2 linked regions of the Rubinisphaera margarita genome follow. Each later gene encodes a partner of the first gene's protein in a complex. Links are inferred from orthologs where the notes say so. Each region holds a gene or a part of one and is shown in the gene's direction. Other genes may lie near its edges.

Region 1 (12,952 bases):
GGAAGGTTCCGGTAACCGCGACGGACAGCAGAGCTTCCAGCAGTTGCCCGTAGCGCAGAACCCGACGACTCCCCGGAAGAAGCTGCCCAATGATATTTCGCAGCTCGATCCTCGGGAAATCCCGGCCGATCAGATCAATAATGTGTTCGCTCAGATCGACGCCGAGTTCGAGCAGCAGCGTATGCAACAGCAGAGTCGCCCTCAGCAGAAACCAGCCCCGACTCAACAGGCCGCAGCGATGCCTAACGTCGCTCAAAACATGCCGTCCTACCAAGGGCAAACCCGGCAGACCTCATCGGTTCCCGGACATCTGCCCATGCAGTCTCCACAGCAGGTTGCTCAGAATCAGCCGGGAAGCACTCCGCAGAACCCGGCGGATCAGTTGCCGCAATCTCCATACATGCAGCAGATGCCGCAGACGACTCCGATCGCCAGCCAGCCGGCGACTCCGCCCGCTCAGCAGCCGCAGACGCCTGACCCGTACGATGACTATGCGATCGTTGGCCTGACTCCGAATACGGAAACATCCACGGCTCAACAGACGCAGGCCGCGGTACCGACTCCTCCGGAAATGAACACACTCCCGGCGACCCGCATGCCTGTTGGCGGGGCGCCACAGTTGACCAGTTCCAGTCTGCCCGGACACCCCCCCGTCAATACCGTGCCTTACAATCCGGCTGGACGCGGTTCCGCCGCTTCTTCGCCTCAGCAGGATGTGATGTCCATGGCGCTGCAGATGGGCATGAACGCCGGCCCCGGTCAGATGTTCCCCGTTCAGACCACTTCGGGCGCTCAGAGTGGCACGTCCGTCGCGATGCCGGGCAGCCAGCGGCCGCAGATCGAAACCGAACCGATCACCACACCGCTCGCCGAAGCGACCTCGCCCTCCATGCCCGCGATGAATGCGCCGCAGATGCCCCCAGTCCAGTATGGGCTGCATCAACAGAATCCGATCGCCGATCCGAGCGGCACCGGTGTGCAGCAGGTGAATGGTCAGCAGGGCAACAACGTTCAGGCGGCATCTGGCACCGCGATTCGCGACTGGCCGCATACGCAGACTCCCGCCACGCCGACTCTGAACATGCCACAGAATGGACAGAACGCACCGAGCCCGTCGAACACTCCGGCATCGAACGGAAACACGCCTTGGCTGGACTCGTCCTCTCAGCCGAACGGAGATATCTGGGGACAGACGACCCCGCAGATCGAACCTGCCGGGAACACGCCACAGCAGTGGCCTCACTCTCCGCAGGCTCACAACGGCTCGAACACGAGCGAAGTTGTCGTCCATCGTCGCGCCACGCCGCCGAGCACCGTTCCGACAAACCCGTCGTCCCAGAACGCGCCCGCGAACCAGCCCCTGCCGATGAGCTCGCTGCCTGAGGTGGTTCCGCAGTACCGTTAAACGAGTGTTCGGAATTCCGGCGAGGGATTCACGCTCGGGAGCGACGCGAGCTTACTGCATCACCCGTAGCAGTTGATTCAACTCGGCTCGAATCCGCACCGATGAGGACTCGTCGTTCAGGAATTCTTCGGCGTTGAATTTCAGATCGCTGGCGAGCTGTTCGGCTCGCTCGGAACTGCAATGTCGCTGCAGTTGACGCACCAGGGTCGCGAACCCTTCATCTCGGGCGACTTCGGCGGCGGTTTCGTGCCGACCAAGCAGATGATGCGGAGCCGTCCGGGCGACAATCTCCCGGCACGCATTCGCAGTTTCGAGATCCCCGCGCTGGCAGGCGTGATGCATGGCGAGGACGAGAAATCGATCGCGTCCCGGCTGCTGCCCTTTCTGATGGGCGGTCGCTGCCAGAAACAGCAGATTCAGCAGGTCGCGGTCGTGGATGCTCATTGGATTCCAAATGATTTCCGCAGCAGGTCCTCATTCACATCGCCAAAGCACTGCACATTCCCGGTTTCGATGTTCTGAAACACCACCTGAGCGGGACTGAAGAGCAACGGATCGATCTTATAAAAGTCGCAGCCGACGGCTTCAAAGATCTCTTTGAACGGGCGGCCCGAATCGGACGAGGCACACGACGGAACCTTCGGCCCGATTTCGGCAATCGAGTCATCATCCCCGCGAACGTAAAACGTGATGCGGCCGCCGTACAGAATGGCATCGTTGGTGCGTCCGATGGCGGTCAACGTATCGGCTGCGACCGGAGACAGAGGAGCTGTGCCGACCGCCGAGTGAATCCGATGGACGTCGAAGCCGAGTTCGAACAGTTTATGCATCCCCGTTTCGACGGCTCGAGCGTTGATCTGCAGACTGCCGGCGATGCTCGATGTCGAAGCGGCCAGCAGAATCAGGTTTCGCGGCTCGACCTTGGCCTTCGTGGCGATTTCACGCACGATGCGGGAGTCGGGCAGTTTGTCGGTCTCCAGCACGCCGACGCTGCAGTAGAACTCTTCGGTATAGCCGAGGCGGTGAAACAGCTCTTCCCGAGCCGCATTGGCCCGCATCGGACCGGACCCCATCGCGAAATAGTCATCAACACGCACTTCCCAGCCCGCATACTGGCTGTAGAGGCAGGCACTGACGGGAAAATCGGACGTGAACTGCACGATCGGCCAGTTCACCGAGCCGATGGATCCGGTGTGCAATGTGACGTCGGCCTGGTCGGAGGTGCAGACTTTGGCCAGCAGAATGCCGGCTGACAGACTGCCCAGTGCGTTCACGCCAAAATCGAGAACGCGTGCTCCGCAGTCGAGCTCTTCGACTTCGACTCCCAGTTCTCCCGGGTTGTCCACGATGTTGTCGACCAGATCCCAGGCACGGGCATTCAGAATACGGGGCATAGCGCTGTGGTTTTTCTCTCGGGCCAGGGACGCAATTTCGAAGCGGCTTATCTTCGCGACTTCGCCGAGGGGAAACAAGCGAAGCGTTCGCAGCCGGAGCGCCACATGCGGTCAGACGTGTCATTTCTACATTTTCACAGCCGAATTGAGCGCAATTCGTGTCTTCCGGAAACCGTTTCAGCCTTGAATGGAGACATCTTGACCGGATCGGCGGCGTCACGTACGTTCTGCATCCCACCTTTCCGGGACGAAGGGTCCGTCAAGGACTCCACAACCGTCCCACCTGTCTGATGATTGAGTGTTTTTGTCCTTGCCAGGTGAGCAGAACCGGACATCCGTCCGCGGCTCACAGGCAAAGCCGACCGGCTTCGGCCGATCGAACTCCTGTCCCACCTTGAACAGTCTGCTCCTCCCCTCCTTTCGAGCAGCCCATTCCCCGCAGGATGATTCATGTCCGCATTCCGCCCCGACTTTGATGTTCCGGCATCGGCTTCGATCCTGAAATCGTTTCTTCGACTCCGCTGCCTCAGCACGGTGTCCAGAACGCGACTCGTCACTTCCCTGCTGCTGATGCTCTGTCTCGGGCTCACCGGCTGCATGGAGATGAACCTGATGACGCCGGTCATCCAGTCGATGAAGTTCAAGAGCGCGGCTAAGGACGACAAAGACAATTCCTTTGAAGACGACTTCAACCTTGATGGACCGGAAGAAGTCCGCCCGCCGTTTATCGGCGATTACGTCGTCGTTTCCGGGTTGAACCTGGTCGTGCTTGAAGGGGTCGGTCTCGTTACCGGTCTCGACGGAACCGGCGGTGACCCGCCTCCGTCTCAGTATCGAACCCAACTGCTGCAGGACATGCGGCGTCGCGAAGTGGAAGATCCCAACCGCATCATCAGCTCGCCTTCCACCGCTCTGGTGATCGTGCGGGCGTATCTGCCGCCGCTGGTCGAACCGGGCGAAAAGTTCGATGTCGAAATTCGAGTGCCGGAAGGTAGCACGACAACAAGCCTGAACGGCGGCTGGCTGCTTGAATGCAGTCTGACTGAACGGGCGATCGTCGCCGGCCGCGGCGTTCTCGAAGGTAAAGAACGTGCCCGGGCTCAGGGCCCGATTCTGGTTTCGACTGGCGAGAATGACTCCAACAGTCTGCTGCGTCGCGGACGCATCGTCGGCGGTGGTGTCGGGATGGAAACCCGCGACATGACCCTGCTGATGAAGAACGACTACCGCAGTGTTCGTAACACGACTCGTATCGCCGACAAGATTGGCGAGCGGTTCTTCAGCTACGACCGCTACGGACATCGCGAGCCGCTGTCGAAAGCCAAGACCGATCAGAAAATCGAACTGCGGATTCATCCCACCTACAAAGACAACTTCCCCCGTTACATCCAAGTCATTCAGGCAATCGCTTTCCGTGAAACCGATGTCGAGAAACAGGTCCGTATGGAGCGGCTGGAGAACGAGCTGTTGATTCCGGAACGAGCCGAACGGGCCTCCCTGGAACTGGAAGCTCTGGGACCGGAAGCGATTCCGACCCTCAAGAAAGGGCTGGAAGCCCAATACCTGGAATGCCGTTTCTATTCCGCGGTCGCCCTGGCATATTTGGGTGAGCCGGCTGGCCTGGAAACCCTTTATATTGCCGCTCGGGATGAACCCGCGTTTCGCGTGTTCGCTCTGGCCGCGATGACGGGTGTCGAAGCCGGCGAAACCTTCGTCTATCTCCGTCAGCTGATGGACGAACCAATCATGGAAACCAAGTACGGTGCGTTCCGCTGTATGACGACCATCGACGACAACGAGCCGTTCGTGAAGGGCGAGCTTCTCAACGAACAGTGCCGACTGCATCCGCTCGACGTCGCCGGGGAACCGATGATTCACCTGACACATCGTCAGAAAGCCGAAATCGTGCTGTTCGGAGCTCATCAGGAGTTCCGTACACCAATGGCGTTGAACGCTGGTCCGCACATCATGGTCAACTCGGCTACCGGTTCCGACGAAGTCGTCGTCAGCCGCTATCGCGTTGGTCAGAAGGATCAGCGGAAGGTTGTTCCGCGTAGAATCGCTGATGTGATCCGGGCGGCTGCCGAAATGGGAGCCAGCTATCCAGACCTGGCCCAGATGTTGGTTCAGGCTGAACGACAGAAGAATCTCCCGGGCAAAATCGGCATCGATATGCTGCCGGAAGCCGGTCGGTACTACGAACGTCCCGATGCTCCCGGTGAATCCGGCAAACCGGGTATGAAGAAAAAGAAGACGCGTGTCGGACGCTCCAGCATGGCTCCGAACCCGTTCACCAAGGGAACGGACGAGGAAGACGCTGTCAGCACGAAACCGCTGATGACCGAAGAACTGCTGCAGGACGGCACTCAACCAACGGAATTCGGCGATGAGACCGAACCGCAGGAAGATGTCGAACCGCAGGAGGAACTCGATCCAGCCGGTGAAACTGCGACCGAAACCTCCGACGCCCCGCCAGCTCAAACGTCCGAGCTTCCCCCGCAGGAGGCTCCCCCGACGGAAAGCGAAGGCTTCAGTCCGCTGAAGAAGCTCAAGCAGCTGATGAAGCACGAACGAAACGGCGAAATGTTGTATCCCGATGTCGAGGAAGAGGAGTGAAGCAAAGCCTGTCCTTCGTGGCGTGAGCTCCGAGCTGATGCCATCTGTAATTGCCGATCCCGGTTCGGGAGGCTGACGATGCTCTCCCGTCTGCCTCCTGCCGGGATCACGTCCTTGCCCAGAAGTCTGTCATGTTAAAGTCCCTGGAAGTCTTTGGCTTCAAGAGCTTCGCCGACCGCACTACATTTGCGTTCGCGCCGGGGATTACGTGCGTCGTTGGTCCCAACGGCTCGGGCAAGAGCAACGTTGTCGATGCGATGAAGTGGCTGCTGGGAGACCAGAGTCCCAAGTCGCTCCGCGGCAAGGCCATGGCCGACGTCATCTTCAACGGTTCCCGCTCCCGCAAGCCAAGCGGTCTGGCCGAGGCCACGCTGACCTTCGACAACTCCCAGCAGATTCTGGCCACGCCGTATGAAGAGGTCCGGATTACCCGCCGTCTGTACCAGGGGGGCGATTCGGAATACCTGATCAACGGCGAAACTTCGCGGCTCAAAGACATTCGCGATCTATTCATGGGCACCGGGGCGGCGACCTCCGCGTACAGCATTATTGAACAGGGTCGAGTGGGACAGGTCCTGCAGGGGAATCCGTCCACACGTCGCGTCCTGTTTGAAGAGGCAGCCGGGATCAGCCGCTTCAAATCCCGACGCATCGATGCCGAACGAAAACTCGAACGGGTCTCGCAGAACCTGCTGCGACTCACCGACATTGTCGATGAAGTCGAAACGCAGCTGCACGCCTGCCGCAATCAGGCCGGCAAGGCGGCCCGGTATCGGGAGTTGACTCGCGGTTACGACGCGCTCCGCCTCGGACTGGCAGCCGATGACGCCCGGATCCTGTTCACGAGACTGCGGGAGATTTCGGGCCAGACGAATGAGGCTCAGGAAGCACTCTCGAAAACGCAGAAGACACAGGCCGATCTCGAAGCTGAACGGGAACAGCTGCGCAGCCGCTTCCGCAGTGCCGATGAAATGCTGCAGGAAACCGAGGCCAAACTCTCGACTCTGATGCAGCAACGCTCGAGCGTGCAGACGTCGCTGCATCATCAGTCGGAACGCGCCCGGGAAATTTCGGGAGAAGCCGATCTGCTTCGCAAGCAGCGCTTCGAGCTCAAACGTCGCGTCCACGATATCGATGAAGAGATCGCCTCCGAAACGCAGCGGCGGGAAGACGTGCAGTCGGAGATGGATCGCAAAGTCGCCGACCAGGAAGCGGCCGCCAACCAGTTGCGGGAACTGACCGAATCCATCGAACAACGCCGCGAGGAACAGGCCGAGCAGCGCCGCATGCTCGTGGAACTGCAGCGGCAGCAGGCTACCGCGGAAAGCCATCGGAAACATCTCGACAGTCGCCGCGAAACCATCCTCGCCGCGCGGGAGAGACTGTATCACGAACGGGAAGCAGCTGACGTCGAGATCGAACGCATCGGGCAAACCGTCACTGAAGCGACCGAGGTCTATCAGGCCGCTGCCGATCGACACAGCGAACACAAGCGAAGAATCGATGGCATTCAGAAGCGTCGCCAGGAACTGGAGCAGCAACTCGCCACCATCAACGCCCGTCAGGCGCTCGATCGTGAACAGCGAAGTGCCTGGGAAGCGCGGCTCGGTCTGCTTGAAGACATGGAACAGCGGCAGCTGGGACTCAGTCTTGGCGTGCAGGAGATTCTGAACCGGGCCCGCAAAAGTAATCTGTCGCCGTGGAAACACGTACTCGGAATTCTGGTCGACTTCTTCGAATGCGATCTCGAAGACGCGGCCCTCATCGAGATCGCTCTCAATGGTGGCTCGCAGATGATCGTGGTCGATCAGCTCCCGCCGTTTCTGGAATATCTTGAACGTCACAACACGCAGTTCGAAGGCCGGCTCGGCTTCGTCGAACTGCCCCGTCACGTGCAGGAATGGAATCCGGAGCAGCACGAGTTGCTCGGTGAATTCGAACAGCAGCACAGCGAACAGGATGGGCTCCTGGCACGAGCCGATCGACTCGTACGATGCGATGACCGATTTCGTCCGCTCATCGAGCAGCTCCTGCGATCGACATGGATTGTCGATGGATTGACGACTGCCCGGAGGCTCCTGCTCAACGCGCCGGCAGGATCACAGTTCCTGACTCAGCAGGGCGATCTGCTCACGCCGAATGGGATCGTGCACACCGGCACCATCCAGGCGGAAGGCTCCGTCGTTTCTCGTCGTTCCGAGATCCTGCGGATCAAGCAGGAACTCCTCGAACTGACCCGTCACATTGAACGGCTCGATCGAAAAACAGAAGAGCTGGGCGACGTGCTGCTGCGTCTGGACGAAGAACTCGCCAACGCCCAGATGTGGATGGAATCGCAGACCGCTGAACTTTCGGAACTCCGGCAGCAGGTCCAGAGCCGGCATAACGAACTCGATTTGGCTTCCCGGGAACGGGCCCGAATCGACAGCGACTACACTTCGGTCGAACAACAGCTTGCGTCCGTTCAGCACGAACAGGGCGAACAACTTGAAGAACTCGATCAGATCGCCGGTCAACTGGAGTTGCTGACATCGCAAATCGAGCAGTTCGATCACGATATGCGGCAGGCCCGCGAACACGAACAGGAACTCGCGGCTCAACACAGTCACTTCAAAGTGGAATTGTCGAAAACGCACGAACGTCTGGCTTCGATAGACGCCGTTTTGACGCGACTCAATAAAGACAGGCAGCTGCGCGAGGCCCAGTATGCGGAAGCGATCTCCCGGTTGGAGAATGCCCAGCAGAAAGAAAAACGGCTCGAACTGCAGATTCTCACGGCTCAATCGCGACTGGCCGAATACTATCTGATCGGCGAACAGCTGCAGGTCGAAGTTCAGCGGGCCCGGCGGCAGCGGAACGAGATCCAAATCCGTCGCGACCGCAGAAACGAACAGCTGCGGCAGTTGACGGACCAGCGTCGGGAAGAAGAAGAGCGGGTTCAGGATCTGCGGATCGAACTCCGTGATGTCGAGACGGAGTTGCAGGTCCTCCGCGATAAACTCTTCGAAGAGTATCAGCTCGGCGTGCAGCAGATTATTGATCTCGGGTTCTCTGCACGCAAGCCGTTCGAGGCCATGCGCCGCGACGAAGAAATCGAAGCCATCGACTTCCCGCGACCGGAAATTCAGGCCGCCGTCGCAGACAAAGAGACAGACGCCGATGCTGAAGCCAACGACGCAGAAGGCGACTGGACCGAGTCAACTCCCGAAGGATCGATCGAGAATCTCCATGAACTCGACGTCGAGAGCACGCCCTGGCCGTGGCTGGAAAGCGAACATGATTTCGCGGAATCGCGGGACGCCATCGAACGCGAAGTGCAGAGGCTGCGTAAGAAAATTAAATCACTGGGTGCGGTCGACCCCTCCTCTCTGCAGGGGCTGGACGAACTGGAGTCGCGCTATCGTCATCTGAGCACACAGCTGCAGGACCTGAAGCACGCTCAGTCGACGCTGGAAGACATCATTCGTCGTATTAATACTGAGAGCAAACGCATCTTCATCGAATCGTTCACGGCCATTCGCTCGCAGTTCCAGGAGCTGTTCCGACAGCTGTTTGGCGGGGGCGAGGGCGATGTGATTATGGAAGATGAATCCGATCCGCTCGAATGCGGTATCGAAATTGTCGCGCGTCCTCCCGGCAAGGAACTCCGCAGTATCAGCCTGTTGTCTGGTGGCGAGAAAACAATGACAGCGGTCGGTCTCCTGCTGGCGATCTTCAAGAGTCGCCCGAGTCCCTTCTGTATTCTGGACGAATGCGACGCCGCTCTCGACGAGGCGAACATCGACCGCTTTGCCGGGGTGATCAAACAGTTCCGCGATAAAACTCAGTTCATCGTCATTACGCACCGCAAACGGACGATGACCGCAGCCGACCGGATCTTTGGCGTGACAATGGAAGAAGCCGGTGTTTCCAAGAAGCTGACCGTCCGCTTTGAAGATGTCGGCGAGAATGGCGAGATCAACAGCTCGGACAAGAACCGGGCGGCTTAGAGCATTTTCCGGCTTCCCCTGCAGTCGCCTGGGCGCTGATCCCCTGCCATGCTGAGTCTGCTCCTGCAAACGCCTGCAGTCGAATTTTGAATTTGGCTGAATCCTGTCGGCAGAGCGTCCTCGGGGAAAACCGGCGAAACTGCTAAAGCATGGGCATTTCCCCGATACCGATTTCGCGATCCTGGGAATCCGTATTTGCTCTCTGAGCGACCAGAGGGCGGGCGACTCGATTCCCCATCGACCAGCCGTTCACTCGCTTTTGCGAACAAGTTCAAGTAATCGCAGCATCTCCCCCAAGTTGCCACTGAATGGAACAGTGCTTGCTCGTCCCCTAAGCACGCCATATCACCACGGCAACAAGGTATCTAGAAAACACTGGGAGGGCTGCCATGACAGAACACGTACACGAACAACCGGAACACCTCAGCACGCGAGACGTCGCATACCGCCATCGTCCCGTGCGGGTGGCGGACCCCGGACACCCCTTTGTCAGCTGGGGGGCGATCTTCGCCGGGCTCGTCATTTTACTGGGACTGAGCTGGCTGCTGCATCTGCTCGGTCTGGCCTTTGGCGTCAGCGTGGCCGATGCGGCCGATACGACTGAAGGACTGCCGACCGGAGCTGTGATCTGGATGGTCCTCAGCTGGATGATCGCGTTTTTCGTGGCGTCGCTGGCAACCGCTCGACTGGCGGGATTCATTGATGATGTCGCCGGAATGCTGCATGGTTTTGTCGTCTGGGGCCTCGGCACCGTAGCGATTCTGGTTATGGGCTGGATGGGGGTCTCGAGTCTGCTGCATACCGGTCAGCAGGTGGCCTCAGCCGCTGCTCAGGGAATTGCCGCAGTCGGTTCGGGCACCGCATCGGCTGTGAGCTACACCGCTTCTGGCGTCGCCTCGGCTACGGAAGCCATCACAAGTGAGTTCGGGGGTCAAATTCAGGATCGGCTCTCCGATCAGGCTGCTGAGATCGCTGCCAACTCCTCAGGTCAGCTTTCGGCTGCAGAAATGCGGAATGTGATCTACAGCCTCGACGACCGGACAATGCGTCGTGTCGTGCTCGATCTGACCAACAACGATCGTGAAGGAGCCGCTCAACTGCTGGCGGACACGACCGAGCTTTCACAACAGGACGCCCGCGCTCTGGTGAACTCGGCATATCAGGCTCTTGAAGAGCAGATCGGCAACCCGGAAAACGAGGCGAGTCTGACGCAGGATCTGAAGAATCAGTTCGCTTCAGGTGTCGACGGTTATGTCGCCACGCTGGATGCTCGCGGTGGTCCGGAAGTGACTGAACAGGACGTCCGACGAGCCGTCGCCAGCCTGGATGGGGAAGCCGTTCAGGGGATCGCCTCTCGTCTCGCCGCTGGGGACTCGAATGGTGCCAAACGCATCCTGGTGCAGAACACGAGCCTGTCGACCGAACAAGTGAATGATCTGTACGAAGGAGCCATGAATGGCATTGAACAGGAAGTCGAAAAGTATCGACGGGAACTGAACCAGGCCGTCGAAGCGGTTTCCACCTACACGTCGCAGTTGCTCTGGGTCGCCTTTGTCGGTACGGCTCTGGCCCTGCTGGTTTCGCTGGGCGGAGGCTGGTTGGGTGCAGACACCACCCGCCGTCTTCACACCAGCTAATTCCGGTGACAAGTAACCGACAACTTCGATTCCACATCCTGACTGAAAGGTAATACATCATGCGACTGGGTCTTTTTGGAGTTATCCTCGCGATCCTTCTCATCGCCGTGCTGGTTGACAGCGTGGCCCTGGGAGGAATCGGCGGCCTCGTGCTGCTCATCCTGCTGATCATGCTGCTTCTGGGCCGCGTGTAGAATCCGCAGCGACAATCTGAACATGTTGAAAGCCGATCGGGAAACAGGAGTTCCGGTCGGCTTTCTTTATTCAGGCCTCCGGCGCCTGGCATCAGCCGTTGGGAAGGGCAACAGCCCTCCCGTGAAATCCTGAACACCTCGCCTGACGCCCCACGTGAAATTGGGCGTGCGTTCCGATCCCCGGTTCACTATATTGCCGGGCGTTGCTGCCGGAGGTGTCGCCCTGGATCGGACTGAGCGACTCTCTCTGCAGCGCACCGATTTCAGCATGGAGCGAAAAGAGATGGAGTCAGGACGACAGGACGCACGGTTTCTCAGGCACGACCAGGAACACACGCTCGAACAGGCCGGACTGCAACCCCGCACGGAGTTTCCCACCCAGACGACAGCAGACTGGACTCCGCTGGGACGGGCGATCGCCAACACGGTCTCGTTTCTGAATGATCAGCAGCACCCGGAAGGCTACTGGGTCGCCGAACTCGAAGGAGATACGATCCTCGAGTCCGAATACATTCTGCTGCTCGCTTATCTGCACGAAGAAAAGACGCCTCAGGCGCAGGCTGCTGCGCGCTACATTCTGGAGCAACAGGCTCCCCACGGCGGCTGGGCTCTTTACCCCGGCGGCCCTTTGGAAATCAGCGCGTCGGTCAAGGCGTACTGGGCTCTGAAAATCACTGGCCATTCCCCGGACGCCGATTACATGGTGAGGGCTCGCGAAGCGATTCTCGCCGCCGGCGGAGCCGAGCAGGTCAACAGCTTCACCCGCTACTACATGGCGCTGCTCGGGTTGATCAGCTATCGGCAATGCCCGGCTGTCCCGCCGGAGATCGTCCTGTTGCCGAGATGGACCCGCGTCTCGATTTACGACATGTCGGCCTGGTCGCGGACGATTCTTGTTCCGCTGAGTCTGCTCTGGGCCTACAAGCCGGTCCGCAAACTGCCTGAACAGATGCAGATCGAAGAACTGTTCATCAAGTCGGCCCGCAAGCTCTCGGTCTGCAACGATGTGACGACCAAGATCGACAGCATGAGCTATCGCAGCCGGATTCCCTGGGCCTGGATCTTCCGGCAGTTCGATCGCGCCTACAAAACGTTCGAACGCCTGGGCGATCCTCCCTATCGACAAAAGGCCATTCGCGTCGCGGCGGGATGGATGCTTGAACGGTTCCAGAACAGCGACGGACTCGGTGCGATTTTCCCGCCGATTGTCTGGTCCCTGGTCGGGCTGAAATCGCTTGGCTTCGATGAGGACTCTCGCGAAGTGCAGGAAACCCGCCGGCATCTCGACGAACTGATTCTCAAGGGACGTTCGAAGAAGCACACGGAACACGAAACGATTCGACTGCAGCCCTGCCATTCTCCCGTCTGGGACACAGCAATTGCGACAGTCGCCATGGCGGAAGCGGGCGATGCGGAATGCCGCGGCAGTGTCGAAGCCGCTTCGTCCTGGCTGCGTTCCCAGGAAGTTCGCTCTTACGGCGACTGGAGCATGTCCCATCGCATGGTCGAGCCGAGTGGCTGGTGCTTCGAATACAACAACGAGTTTTACCCCGATGTCGACGACACGGCGATGGTTCTCATGGCCCTCTCCAAGAGTCTGCCGGATAACCTGCACGCCGACTGGCTGGCCGAACTGGTTCCGCAATCGGAGTCACGGACCGAACCCCGGCTGTCGACCATCGTTTCGGGCAAAGCGAATCATCTGCAGGCGGCCATC
Region 2 (11,325 bases), on another replicon or contig:
GGGGGGATCGCATCGGAGATTGCATCAATATTTCGCAGAAGGATCGCAAACCCCAATCGCTTTAACAGCAGAGTGTCCGTCTTTCTAAGCGAATCTCCATCCGAACTGCCATCCCTTGATGTCGAAAGAACCCGGGCTGATGACGATTTCTCCAAGTCGCGAAGATTCGGAAGTAAACGCCACTCGCTTGAGACCTCATCCACCTTCGACTTTATCGCGTCCAAAATATCAGGATTGTCGATGAGAAAAATTCGCTGTTTCTCTTTCTGAAAATCAACCTTTGATTTCCTTCCATACGAAAGCTTGACGCTGAGATCGCCCCGCTTGCTCGATATCAGTTCCTTTGCATGCTTTTCAATCCAGACTAGTACGTCTGCTCCAGTTGCAAATGATCGGTTGTCCGGAAGAACAAGAAATACATCATCAACGTATCTCGCATAATATATGGGTGAAAGCTTCTCTCTAATTAGTCGATCGAATTGTATTAGAAAGGCATTCGCAATAACACGTGATGCTCCTGACCCGACGGGAAGTCCGGTAGGTCGCGTTTGGGTGTAGCCTGGAACCTGCCGTGCCCAACACTCGAACGCTTCAACCAATTGGCGAGTAAACGCCTCATCTAGACCTGAAAAGTCAACAGGCTCTTCACGCGCTATTGTGAGCTCACGTTTAAACTCGTCATCGAACAGAAAACTTGGGTCGATTCGATGGAAAAACTTCTGAAAATCCATCGTTATCGCTACGACACGCCTACCAGCTTCAAGCTCCCGTCTGATTGCTGCGAATCCGCCGTCGCGCCACTTTCGATAAGACTTAAAGTATGGTTCGAAGCTTTGCCAAATCTGCTTATGGTATTTTCGTGACCCCGCAATTCTTCTAAGTCGAGCCCCGAGAGCCGATGGTTCGAGTGCAGCATCGATTTTCTCACCAACAAGATTGATCCAAAGGGCGCATACCACGTGCATTTGGACCGTGAAATCTGCCATTTGGCGAAACTCGGCGTTCAATCGCTGCGGTTTTTGCTTCCCTTTGGCCGTTTTGGCCGCTTCATCTAGCTCAAAGACTCTCGCCCAGCTATCACGTGCATTCGACGCAAAGAAAACCGGACCTGAAACTGGCTCCTTGGGGGGAGTGAGTTTCTTTGGTACAAACGTCGCGGCTCCAATAAACTCAATGTCTTGATACCATGGCCTGTCATTATCTAACAAGCGTTCCCTCAACTCTCTTATATTTTCGTCAAGATTGGCTTCAAACCGAGCAAATTTGAGCGAATTGGGAATAGTCCTTTCGTAGAAATGGTCTGCTTTAGCCTTTCTGTACGCAAGATACAGTTCTTCAAACGAAAACAAGTCATCGTATTGTTCAGCTGCCATCGTTTCGACATATCGAGGAAAGAATTTGAATTGCCCGAGGTTAATCCCCGTTGACCAGCAAATACAAGAACTGAACAAAAAAAAAGCTACCAACATTAAGGTCGGTAGCTTTAACGCGTGAGGCGAATTCGATTCAATCTCACGCCCATTCGCGGCGGCCGCGGGCGCGGAGGAGGTTGGCTTCGTTGTCGTTGACGAAGTCTTCCGTCACCGGATCGATCGTGAGCTTGCGGTTCAGGATCCACGACAGAGCGGCTGCGTGGCAGGCGATGTGTGAGCGACGCATCACGTCCTGATTGGCGGCTGTCATCTCGCGGGAACGCATGCAGTCGAAGAAGTTGCGGGCGTGGGCACTGACGTCGATGCCGCGAACGCGCTTTGTCCCTTCCGGCAACTGCTTCTGGAGTTCGTCCGACGAGGCGACAATCTCACCCTCATCACCCGTTTCAACCCAGCCCTTTTCGCCGACGAAGCGAACCGGACAGGTGCCGAGGCGGGTGATGTACTGCGGCGAACGATCTTTGAATGGATCGGACAGGAAGTCCATCACCAGCTTCACGCCGTTGGCATAGGTGCAGACGATATTCTTCTCCGAGGGCTCGTACGTCAGCGGCATCGTGTCGTCGGACTGATTGGCCCACTGGCAGATATCGAGCGTGTGAGCGCCCCAGTCGAGAAGGCGGGCGCCGGAATCGAAGTCCCACTGGCCACGCCAGCGGCCATTCACATACTGCTGATTGAACGGACGCCACGCAGCTGGTCCGAGCCACATGTTCCAGTCGACCACGTCCTGCGGCGGCCGCGGTTCGGCCGGCAGCCAGGTGTTATCGAGCGTGGGCATATAGACCGAGGCGTGCAATTCCTTGATCTTGCCGAGCTTGCCGTTGTGGACGAACTCGACGGCATCTTTGAAGTTCGGCACGCTGCGGCGTTGCGTTCCGGCCTGAAAGACCCGCTTCTCGGCGTGGATCGTATCGGCCAGTTCCTGGCAGTCGCGGATGGTGATCCCGCACGGCTTTTCAGAGTAGACATCCTTCCCGGCTTTGGCGGCTTCAATCGAAGCAGCCGCGTGCCAGCGGTCACCGGTGGCGATCAGCACGGCGTCGATATCCTGCCGGGCAAGCAGTTCGCGGAAGTCGCGATAAAGCTTGCATTCGCTGTCGCCGTAGGTTCCATCGACAAGAGCCTTCCCCTTCTCCCGGCGGCTCTGCTGGACATCGGCGATGGCGACGCAGCGGATGTCGTTGAACTTCAGCATTGCAGTCAGGTCGTACGTGCAACGGGGGCCGATGCCGATGACGCCGAGGTTGATGCGATCGCCGGGCGCGGTGTTGCCATCGCGGCCGAGTGCACTGGCGGGAACAAAGCTGGCCATCGAAAGAGCAGCTGTCGCGGAAGCGGAGCTCTTCAGAAAGTTGCGGCGGGAATCCTGACTCGGGGTGTCCATGAATCCGGTCTTTCTCTGATTGGGGGTGAGGTCGGAGGCGAGCGACATATCAGTGAATGCCATGGTATCAAGCCGCCATCGCCGATGCACCCTCGTGCAGGTTTTCACGGCCTGCCGCCGGTGCGGTTTGTCATCGCACGTTGGGATAAAATCGGGCCAGCCAGTGGGGTGAGGCGCCGGCGTGGGCCAGCGTGATGATGCTCCAGTTCTTCAGCGTTTGTCGCAGCATCCCCTGCCGCTCCCAGCGACGGGCGCTCACGAGGATCCGTTCTTCAGAGACCCGAATCTTTCCCCGACGGGCCAGCGTTTTCGAGAAGAGCAAATCTTCCAGAAAAGGGACATCGGGGAAGCCGCCGAGTTCGTGGAACAGATCCCGCTTCAGAAAAAGGCCCTGGTCGCCATATGCCCATTGCAGAGCGCGGGTACGAAGCCGGTTTCCCCGTTCCATCAGGCGATAACGGCTGCGGGAATGATCGATCTGCTGGGTGAAACAGCCGGCGGAGGTACGGGACTGAGCGAGAATCGCGACCGCATCCCGCAGGCAGCCGGGCGTCAACTGGCAGTCGGCATGCAGAAACAGAAGAACACTTCCGCGAGCCCGTTCCGCCCCCAGATTCTGTTGCTTTGCCCGGCCGCGAGGACTGTTCAGGACAAGATCGGCGGCCTGGGCATTCTCCAGAGTGGCATCGGTGCTGCCTCCATCGACGACAATGATCTCCGTCGTAACTTCCTTGAGATCCGGGAGTTGCCGCAGCGATTCGATCAACGGACCGATTCGATCGGCTTCGTTCAGAACGGGGATAATGATCGAAAGATCCATCGGAGTTCACAGGAAGTGGCAAGCTGGGCAACAGAGGGGCTCGGCGGCGGAGATTCACGTTGTGCCGGTTGTAATGCCGATAAGAAACGAGAGCGCCCGGAACGAGAACTCGTGGACCGTTATGCAGACTACCGCTTATCAAGTCAATGTGAAGGAGCTATTCAACGGTCCTGTCGACCTGTTGCTGTACCTCGTGCGCAAACAGGAACTCGATATTCTCTCCGTTTCTCTGGCCGAGCTGGCCGATGGCTTCCTCACTTATCTCGAAGTGCTCGAGATTATCGACTTCGACATCGCAGCTGATTTCGTGGTCGCCGCTTCCGCTCTGGTCGAAATCAAGAGCCGCATGGCGCTGGTGAAGACCGAGACAGTGGAAGAGGAGGAAGAAGAAGCCGAGGAATCGGACGCCAATGAGCATCTCATTCAGCATCTGCTGCAGTACAAGCAGCTCAAAGAGGCGGCGGATGTTCTGCAGGAACAGGCCCTCGCCTGGCAGGACCGTTATCCCCGGCTCGCCGATGAACGCCCGCACGAAAAGCGGTCCATCGCCGATGACCTCATTAAGGATCTGGAGATCTGGGACCTGGTGGGGGCCTTCTCGCGAATTGTGAAGAAGAAGTCGACCGAGCGGGAAGAACTGCTGCGGTTCGATGCGACGCCGATTCACATCTACGTCGATCAGATCGGCAAGCAGGTGCGGGAAGAAGGTCGTGTGCTGTTCCAGTCACTCTTTGAGAAAGAGGATGACCGCAGCAAGGTGATCGGGATGTTCCTGGCGATTCTCGAACTGCTCCGCCATCATCATTTCCGAGCCGAGCAGAACGTCGACTTCGATGAGATCTGGCTGATGCCCCCGCTTGAAAATAACGTCTTCGAGCAAGACAATGCTCCGTCCACGCCTCCCCCGCAGCTCGCCGCTGAGACCGATGCTGAGGAACCGGAATCGGAAGAGCCGGACGAGGATCACCAGGACGACTTCGACGACTGACCAGAAACTGCATCATGCCCAAGCCGCAGCCCCGCCCCACCATCGAGATCATCGGGGCCCGGATGCACAATCTGCAGAACATCGACGTCTCGATTCCGCTCCACAGCTGGACGGCCATCACCGGTGTCAGCGGCTCCGGGAAAAGCAGTCTCGTTTTCGACACGATTCACGCCGAGGGACAGCGGCGATATTTTGAAACGCTCTCCACGGCTGCCCGGAAGTATCTCGACCAGCTCGAACGGCCGGATGTCGATCGCATCGACAATCTCCCGGCGACAATCGCCGTCGGCCAGAAGCAGCAGCCTCGCGGCGGGATTACCCGGGTGTCGCAGACGACCGGAATCGAATCGCTGCTCGTTCAGCTGTTTGTCGGGCAGGGTCAACTGCAGTGTCCCGACTGTCGCATTCCGGTTCGGATTAGCAACGCTCCCGATGCCGTGCGGGCCATTGCTTCATTGCCTGAGGGGTCCCGTTTTCAGGTCTGCTTCCCGGCTCTGATGAAATCGGGGGCCAAAGCCAACGCGATCGACGAAGAGAAACGTTACTGGGATGGCGAAGGCTTTCAGCGGTTTCTCGATCTGCCGAGTGGAAACGAGAATCTGCCCGCTTTTCTCGTGATTGTCGATCGCCTCAAGTCGGGAGGAGATGAGGCGCGGATTGCCGAGAGTATCGAACAGGCTTTCACGACCGGACTCGGACGCTGCATTCTGCTGCTCGAACCGGCTGCCGCTGAAGCAGCTGATTATTCCGGATACTCGCAGACGTTTGCCGACGAACAGTCGCGGGAGTGGACAAGCTGGTTCTTCTATCGCGAGCCGGAATGTCCAAGTTGTGGACTCACGCTGCCGTCGCTCGATGAATCGCTGTTCCGCGCAACCAGTCCAGATGGCAGGTGTTCGAAGTGCAACGGCCACGGCTATGTGCAGAACAAGGTGAAAAAGAAGCTCGTTTGTCCCGAATGTGACGGGCTGGGACTCGGACCCGTTCCCCGTCTCGCTCAACTGCAGATGATTTCCGATTCGAGCAGGCCGACTTTCGAAGAATGGCTGCATCAAACAATCTCTGAAGCACTGGCTGCGGTCTCGGCCGACAGCACCGGTCCGCATGCGTCGATTGTTCGATCGTTACGATCACGGCTGGAAGGACTCGCCGCTCTTGGTCTGGGAGCGCTCTCACTGAATCGACTGACACGGACACTCTCCACGGGGGAGTTTCAGCGACTCGGTCTCGCTGCGGCTTTGAACGATGAGTTCGTCAACACGCTTTATCTGTTCGATGAACCAACCGCCGGGCTGCATCCGAGTGACCGGTCCAATATCGGCGAATGGCTGCGGCGATTCGTCGATCAGGGTAATACGGTCATCACCATCGAACATCATGAGGACGTCGTTCAGGCGGCTGACCATGTGATCGAACTCGGTCCCGAAGCGGGAAACAACGGCGGAACCATCACGGCTTCGGCTCCGGCAGCTGAGTATCAGCTTTCCACGCCCGATGAGGAGCCCGCCAGCATCACGACCGACGATGGTGGTCAACTGCAGATGACCGGCGTCACGTGTCACAATCTCTCGGACCTGTCGGTCTCCATTCCCTTGCGGCAGTTTGTCGTCGTGACCGGGGTTTGCGGAAGCGGAAAAACATCGCTGATTTGTGAGTCGCTCTACCCGGCTCTCGTCGAACAACTGGCCAGCCGTGAAGACTCGACCATCAAGCCGCCGGAGTTTGATGATCCGTTCGCTCCGCCCGGTTCGGTCGCTGCCATTACGGGAGCAGAGGCGATCAGTGATTGTGTTCTCATGAACGAGACGCAGCTCGCCGGTTCGTCCCGCAGCACGCCGGCGACGTATCTAAAGGTGTTCGACGACATTCGCAAACTGTTCGCGGAGACAACCGACGCCCAGGCTCGCGGCTACAAGCCGAGCCGGTTCAGTTTCAATACGAGCCGGGGCGGACGATGTCAGTATTGCGAAGGGATCGGCTCGGTCGAGATCGACATGCAGTTCCTCGCCAACCTGAATGTCCGCTGCCCGGAATGCAAAGGAACCCGCTTCGCCCAGGACACGCTGGAAGTGAGCTATCGCAACCGGAACATCGCCGATGTGCTCGCGATGACCGTCGACGAAGCGTTCGCCTTCTTCCGGAATCACCAGCTGATTCTCCGAAAGCTGCAACTGCTCCGCGACGTCGGCCTCGGCTACCTCGCGCTCGGCCAGCCAACACGCACCCTGTCCCGCGGCGAAGCCCAGCGACTGAAACTGGCCTCTTATCTGAATGCCGCCAGTGGAACCCAGATGCTGTTCCTCTTCGACGAACCGGCCAGCGGGCTGCATCCGAGCGATATCGCGACCCTGCTCAAAGCTCTGCGACGCCTGGTTGAGCAGGGACATTCGGTGGTCGTCATCGATTACGAGCCGCAGGTGATCAGGCAGGCCGACTGGATCATTGAACTTGGGCCGGGAGCCGCTGCTGAAGGTGGATGCGTCGTTTTTGAAGGCCCGCCAGCGTAATCTCCCGCTTCGAGCCCCAGGAATAACCCGACCGACGGTGTCCTTTTTGCCGTCCATTCGTCGGCGTCGGCGCGACCTTCTCAGTGAATCCCCTCTTCGGAAATCTGCTCGGTTGTGACTGCGGAGACCTGTTCGTCTTCTTCGGTGATGCGGGTCGTTTTCCAGCCGCCGTGGGCGAACCAGGCGATCGCCACCAGGGCGACGATGATGTTCGTAATCGGGAAGGACCACCAGATTCCCGCTTCGTTCAATGACGTGTGCTTCGACAGGATGTAGGCGAGGGGGAACTGCAGCATCCATTGCGACACGAGGGCAATGACCATCGCGATCAGCATGTTGCCGGAGGCTCGAAAGGTGGCCACGAGACTGTACTGGAGCCCTGCTCCGCCCCAGGCAAAACACATCACCCGAATGAACTCGCTGCCGGCCTGAATGACAGCCGGATCGTCCGGCACGAACACGGCGACGATCTGTCGAGAGAAGTTGTAAGCCACGATTCCGGCCACAGTCAGAATGCCGAATCCCCAGCCGGCTCCGAGAATCGCGACCTTCTCGGCTCGTTCGAACTGACCCGCGCCGATGTTCTGCCCGACCAGAGTCGCCACCGCCATCGACAGGCCCATGGCCGGAATGGAAACGAACTGCATCACATTCACGCCGACGCCGTACGAGGCAAGCGTCACCGTGCCGAAACTGGCGACGATAAAGGACAACACCACCATTCCCAGACTTCGTGTCGACAGTTCAACCGAGCCCGGCAGCCCAAGAAAGAATGCTCTGCGAATGTAGGGCAGATCGGGGCGGAAGTCTTTCCACTGCAGTTGAATCCCATGTCGGCCAGCAAAAAAGATCAGCATGCCGATCAGAGCGGCCAGCCCTTGTGTGCTCAGCGTCGCCATCGCGGCTCCCATCACGCCCTGGGCAGGCATCGGCCCCCAGCCGAAAATGAAGAGCGGATCGAGCACGAAGTTCAGCAGCACGGTGCCGAGCACGATGAAAAGCGGAATCCGCGTCTGCCCGACGCCCCGCATGAGGGCCTGAAACATTCCGTACAGGAAGACGAAAACAATTCCAACGAAGGAGACTCGCATGAAGCCGAGCGCTCCCTCATACACCTCGGGGGCAACACCCAGCCAGCCGAGCAGATTCGGCGTTAAGAAATAACCGGCCGAGCCGAGAATCACCGAGGTGAAGGCCACCATGAGCATGGTTTGGGCGGCGACATGATTCACCATGTCCTGCCGGCCAGCCCCCATGTATTGAGCCGTTAACGTGGCTCCCGCAATGGCGAGTCCCGCTCCCATCGCGATGACGAGAAACGTCACGGGAAAGCCGATGGAGACCGCAGCAACCGCGGCTGCTCCCAGCCGCCCGACCCAGAAGGCATCGGTCAGTTGATAACCGGCCTGCAGCATGTTGCCAAGAATGATCGGAATCGAGAGTCGCAGCAAAGCGGCTCCGATGGGCCCTTCCAGCATGAACTTCTGCCGATCGGATAGCATCTCGTCACCGTCGTAGGTCGATTCAGGGGACAGCCATAAAAAAGACGAGCATCCACTTGAGGAATGCTCGTCCTGATTTCACGTCGTCGAATTGTCGGTCGCTTAACCGCGATGCTTGCTCAGCAGTTCGGCAATCTGAACCGCGTTCGTGGCGGCTCCCTTGCGGAGGTTGTCGCTCACGCACCAGAACGAAAGACCGTTCGGGTTCGAGATGTCCTTCCGAATTCGCCCGACGAAGACTTCATCGGAGCCGTCGCTGTTGCTGGGCATCGGGTATTGCCCGTTGTCCAGATCGTCGACGACGGTGATGCCCGGGAACTTCTCGAAGGCTTCGCGAGCCTGTTCCGGACTGATCGGCGTTTCGGTTTCGACGGTGATGCTTTCGCTGTGACAATTCCAGACCGGAATTCGCACGCAGGTCGGATTCACCTGAATGTTGGGGTCGCCGAGGATCTTACGGGTCTCGTAAACCATCTTCATTTCTTCGCTCGTGTAGCCATCGACCTTGTGGCTGCCGATCTGCGGGATCGCGTTGAAGGCGATCGGATGAGCGAAGACCTTGTACTGGTAGTCATCTCCCTGCAGGCGGGCCTGGCTGCCGTGAATCAGATCTTCGGTGCCAACGAGGCCGGCTCCGCTGGTCGCCTGATAGGTGCTGACGATCACGCGACGAATCGGCGAGATGTCGTACAGCGGCTTCATGGCGAGCACCATCTGCGTGGTCGAGCAGTTCGGGCTGGCGATGATGCCTTTGGCGTTGATGGCGGCTTCCGGATTGATCTCCGGGACGACGAGGGCAACTTCGTCCTTCATCCGCCAGTAGCCGGACTCATCGATGACGGTGGCTCCCGCCTTCACAGCAGCCGGCAGGTATTTGGCGGCGACGTCGTCAGGCGTGGAGGCGATGACCAGATCGATGCCTTCGAAGGCGTCTTCGGTCAGTTCCTGCAGTGTGTAGGCTTTGTTCTTGAACGTAATTTCGGTGCCGGCAGAACGGGCGCTCGACAGGAATCGAAACTCCTTCGCCTCAAAGTTACGCTCTTCGAGCAGTTCGAGAATGATTCGGCCCACGGCGCCGGAAGCTCCGACGACTGCAACAGTATTAAACACGCTAATCCTCCGATGGTCGGATCACCGCCTGCGCGCTGGGTGCCTCCGACCGGTTTGCGAACACTTGCTTTCGACCGCGATGCCCTTGCGGGCTCTGATTCAATGTCTGTCTGCAGCCAGTTACGGCGTCTGCGACAGTAACGTTTTCTGAATCAAATTCCGGCAACATGCCAGTTTTCCGGAGATCGTCCCTCGGCCCGGTTCGCATAAGTTCTGCGAGGGAAGTTCCGGAAACACCTTCAGACCTGACCGTTCCATTTCGGCCTGACTGCTCTGAGAAATCTTCAAGTGGGGCGAGTCACCATCGAACCGATGGACTCGAACTCACGCACCTGAACGTCTCCACGAGGATCGAGACGTCTCTCAGTATCGTCTCCGGATACCGAGAAATACCTGGCTGATCTGGCTGGGATCTTCAACAAGGTCGGAGTTGCTCGACCACGCGAGCTTGATCCGAGATTCTCCCCGTTCCCCTGTGTCTGAAGGTGGGGTGTATTGTGACAAAATCGTCCGGGGGATCAATCGTGAACACTTTGCTCCGCAGCGAATTGACGGTTTTTGCGGACATGCGACGCACGGCCACCAGTCACGCTGAGTTGACACTCGCTCAGAACGGCGTACCTTGGGAGCGTTCCCATCGAACTCCATTTATAGGCTCCTCTCTACGAAAGTGAAGTGCACGTCGATGGCAAAGCCGGGCGATCCCTCCGAAACGTGGTACTCGGGAATCACCCGATATCAGTGGTTTGTCCTCTTCATCGCTTCGCTGGGATGGATCTTCGATGTCTTCGAAGGTCAGATCTTCGTCGCCAGTATGCAGGAGGCGATGCCCTCTCTGGTGCCTCCAGGAACCGACAGCGGCACCATCAGCTACTACAACTATCTCGCAAATGGCGCCTTTCTTCTGGGCGGCTCGCTCGGCGGGATCATGTTCGGAATGCTCAGCGACCGGATCGGCCGTAAGAAGACGATGGGGCTCACGATTCTCTTCTACTCGATGTTTACCTGCCTGTCGGCTTTCGCCCAGGAGTGGTGGCATCTGGTGGGACTGCGATTTCTGGTCGCCATGGGCGTCGGCGGCGAATGGGCCGTCGCCAGCAGCATGGTGGCCGAAGTCTTCCCCCGAAAAGCCCGGGCCCATGTTGGTTCGATTTTCCACGGTTCCAGCGTTTTCGGAACCTTTCTGGCGATCGCAGCCGGGACATTTCTAATTGGCAATGCGGCGATCCATGCGTGGGCGGCGAGCCCGGACATGGCGTGGATTGGCGAATATATCGACCCGACGACCTTGCCCTGGCGACTCGGATTTCTGCTCGGCGTCCTCCCGGCCATTCTGATTATCTGGATTCGTCTGAGTCTGAAAGAACCCGAAGGCTGGCAGGAAGCCCGGGAACGGGCACGGACTTCGGAAGAGCCGGGACAGCAGATGGGGCGGCTGTCCGATCTGTTCAGCAGCAGCTATCTGAAAGTGACATTGATTGGCGTCACCCTGGCCGCTTCCGCCATGGCGACGTTCTGGGGCGTTCACATTTACGGCAAGAACCTGTTGCTGGCTCAGGCGCGAGAAGATGTCCTGGC

What was found.
Region 2: the proteins of smc (region 1) and L1A08_RS02930 are in contact, whole or in part, in a crystal structure (PDB 3ZGX), measured with the Bacillus subtilis proteins. The link is inferred for Rubinisphaera margarita from one-to-one orthologs.

What each region holds. Positions count from the first base shown.
Region 1 is NZ_JAKFGB010000009.1:741,255-754,206, reverse strand. The notes cover bases 5,228-9,604. They hold smc (chromosome segregation protein SMC), read left to right. Parts: upstream 5,228-5,546; coding sequence 5,547-9,404; downstream 9,405-9,604. Other genes in these bases: L1A08_RS06240 (flagellar basal body P-ring protein FlgI), read left to right, coding at 5,228-5,415. Outside these bases: L1A08_RS06255 (tetratricopeptide repeat protein), read left to right, coding at 1-1,405; L1A08_RS06250 (hypothetical protein), read right to left, coding at 1,457-1,849; mch (methenyltetrahydromethanopterin cyclohydrolase), read right to left, coding at 1,846-2,799; more of L1A08_RS06240, read left to right, coding at 3,250-5,227; L1A08_RS06230 (hypothetical protein), read left to right, coding at 9,794-11,041; L1A08_RS22715 (hypothetical protein), read left to right, coding at 11,101-11,235; L1A08_RS06225 (terpene cyclase/mutase family protein), read left to right, coding at 11,519-12,952. UniProt on the Bacillus subtilis protein: Required for chromosome condensation and partitioning.
Region 2 is NZ_JAKFGB010000007.1:154,965-166,289, forward strand. The notes cover bases 2,945-5,694. They hold L1A08_RS02930 (segregation and condensation protein A), read left to right. Parts: upstream 2,945-3,761; coding sequence 3,762-4,628; downstream 4,629-5,694. Other genes in these bases: L1A08_RS02925 (TIGR04283 family arsenosugar biosynthesis glycosyltransferase), read right to left, coding at 2,951-3,640; L1A08_RS02935 (hypothetical protein), read left to right, coding at 4,643-5,694. Outside these bases: L1A08_RS02915 (RNA-directed DNA polymerase), read right to left, coding at 1-1,373; L1A08_RS02920 (Gfo/Idh/MocA family protein), read right to left, coding at 1,513-2,820; more of L1A08_RS02935, read left to right, coding at 5,695-7,135; L1A08_RS02940 (MATE family efflux transporter), read right to left, coding at 7,216-8,637; L1A08_RS02945 (aspartate-semialdehyde dehydrogenase), read right to left, coding at 8,740-9,747; L1A08_RS02950 (MFS transporter), read left to right, coding at 10,433-11,325. UniProt on the Bacillus subtilis protein: Participates in chromosomal partition during cell division. May act via the formation of a condensin-like complex containing Smc and ScpB that pull DNA away from mid-cell into both cell halves.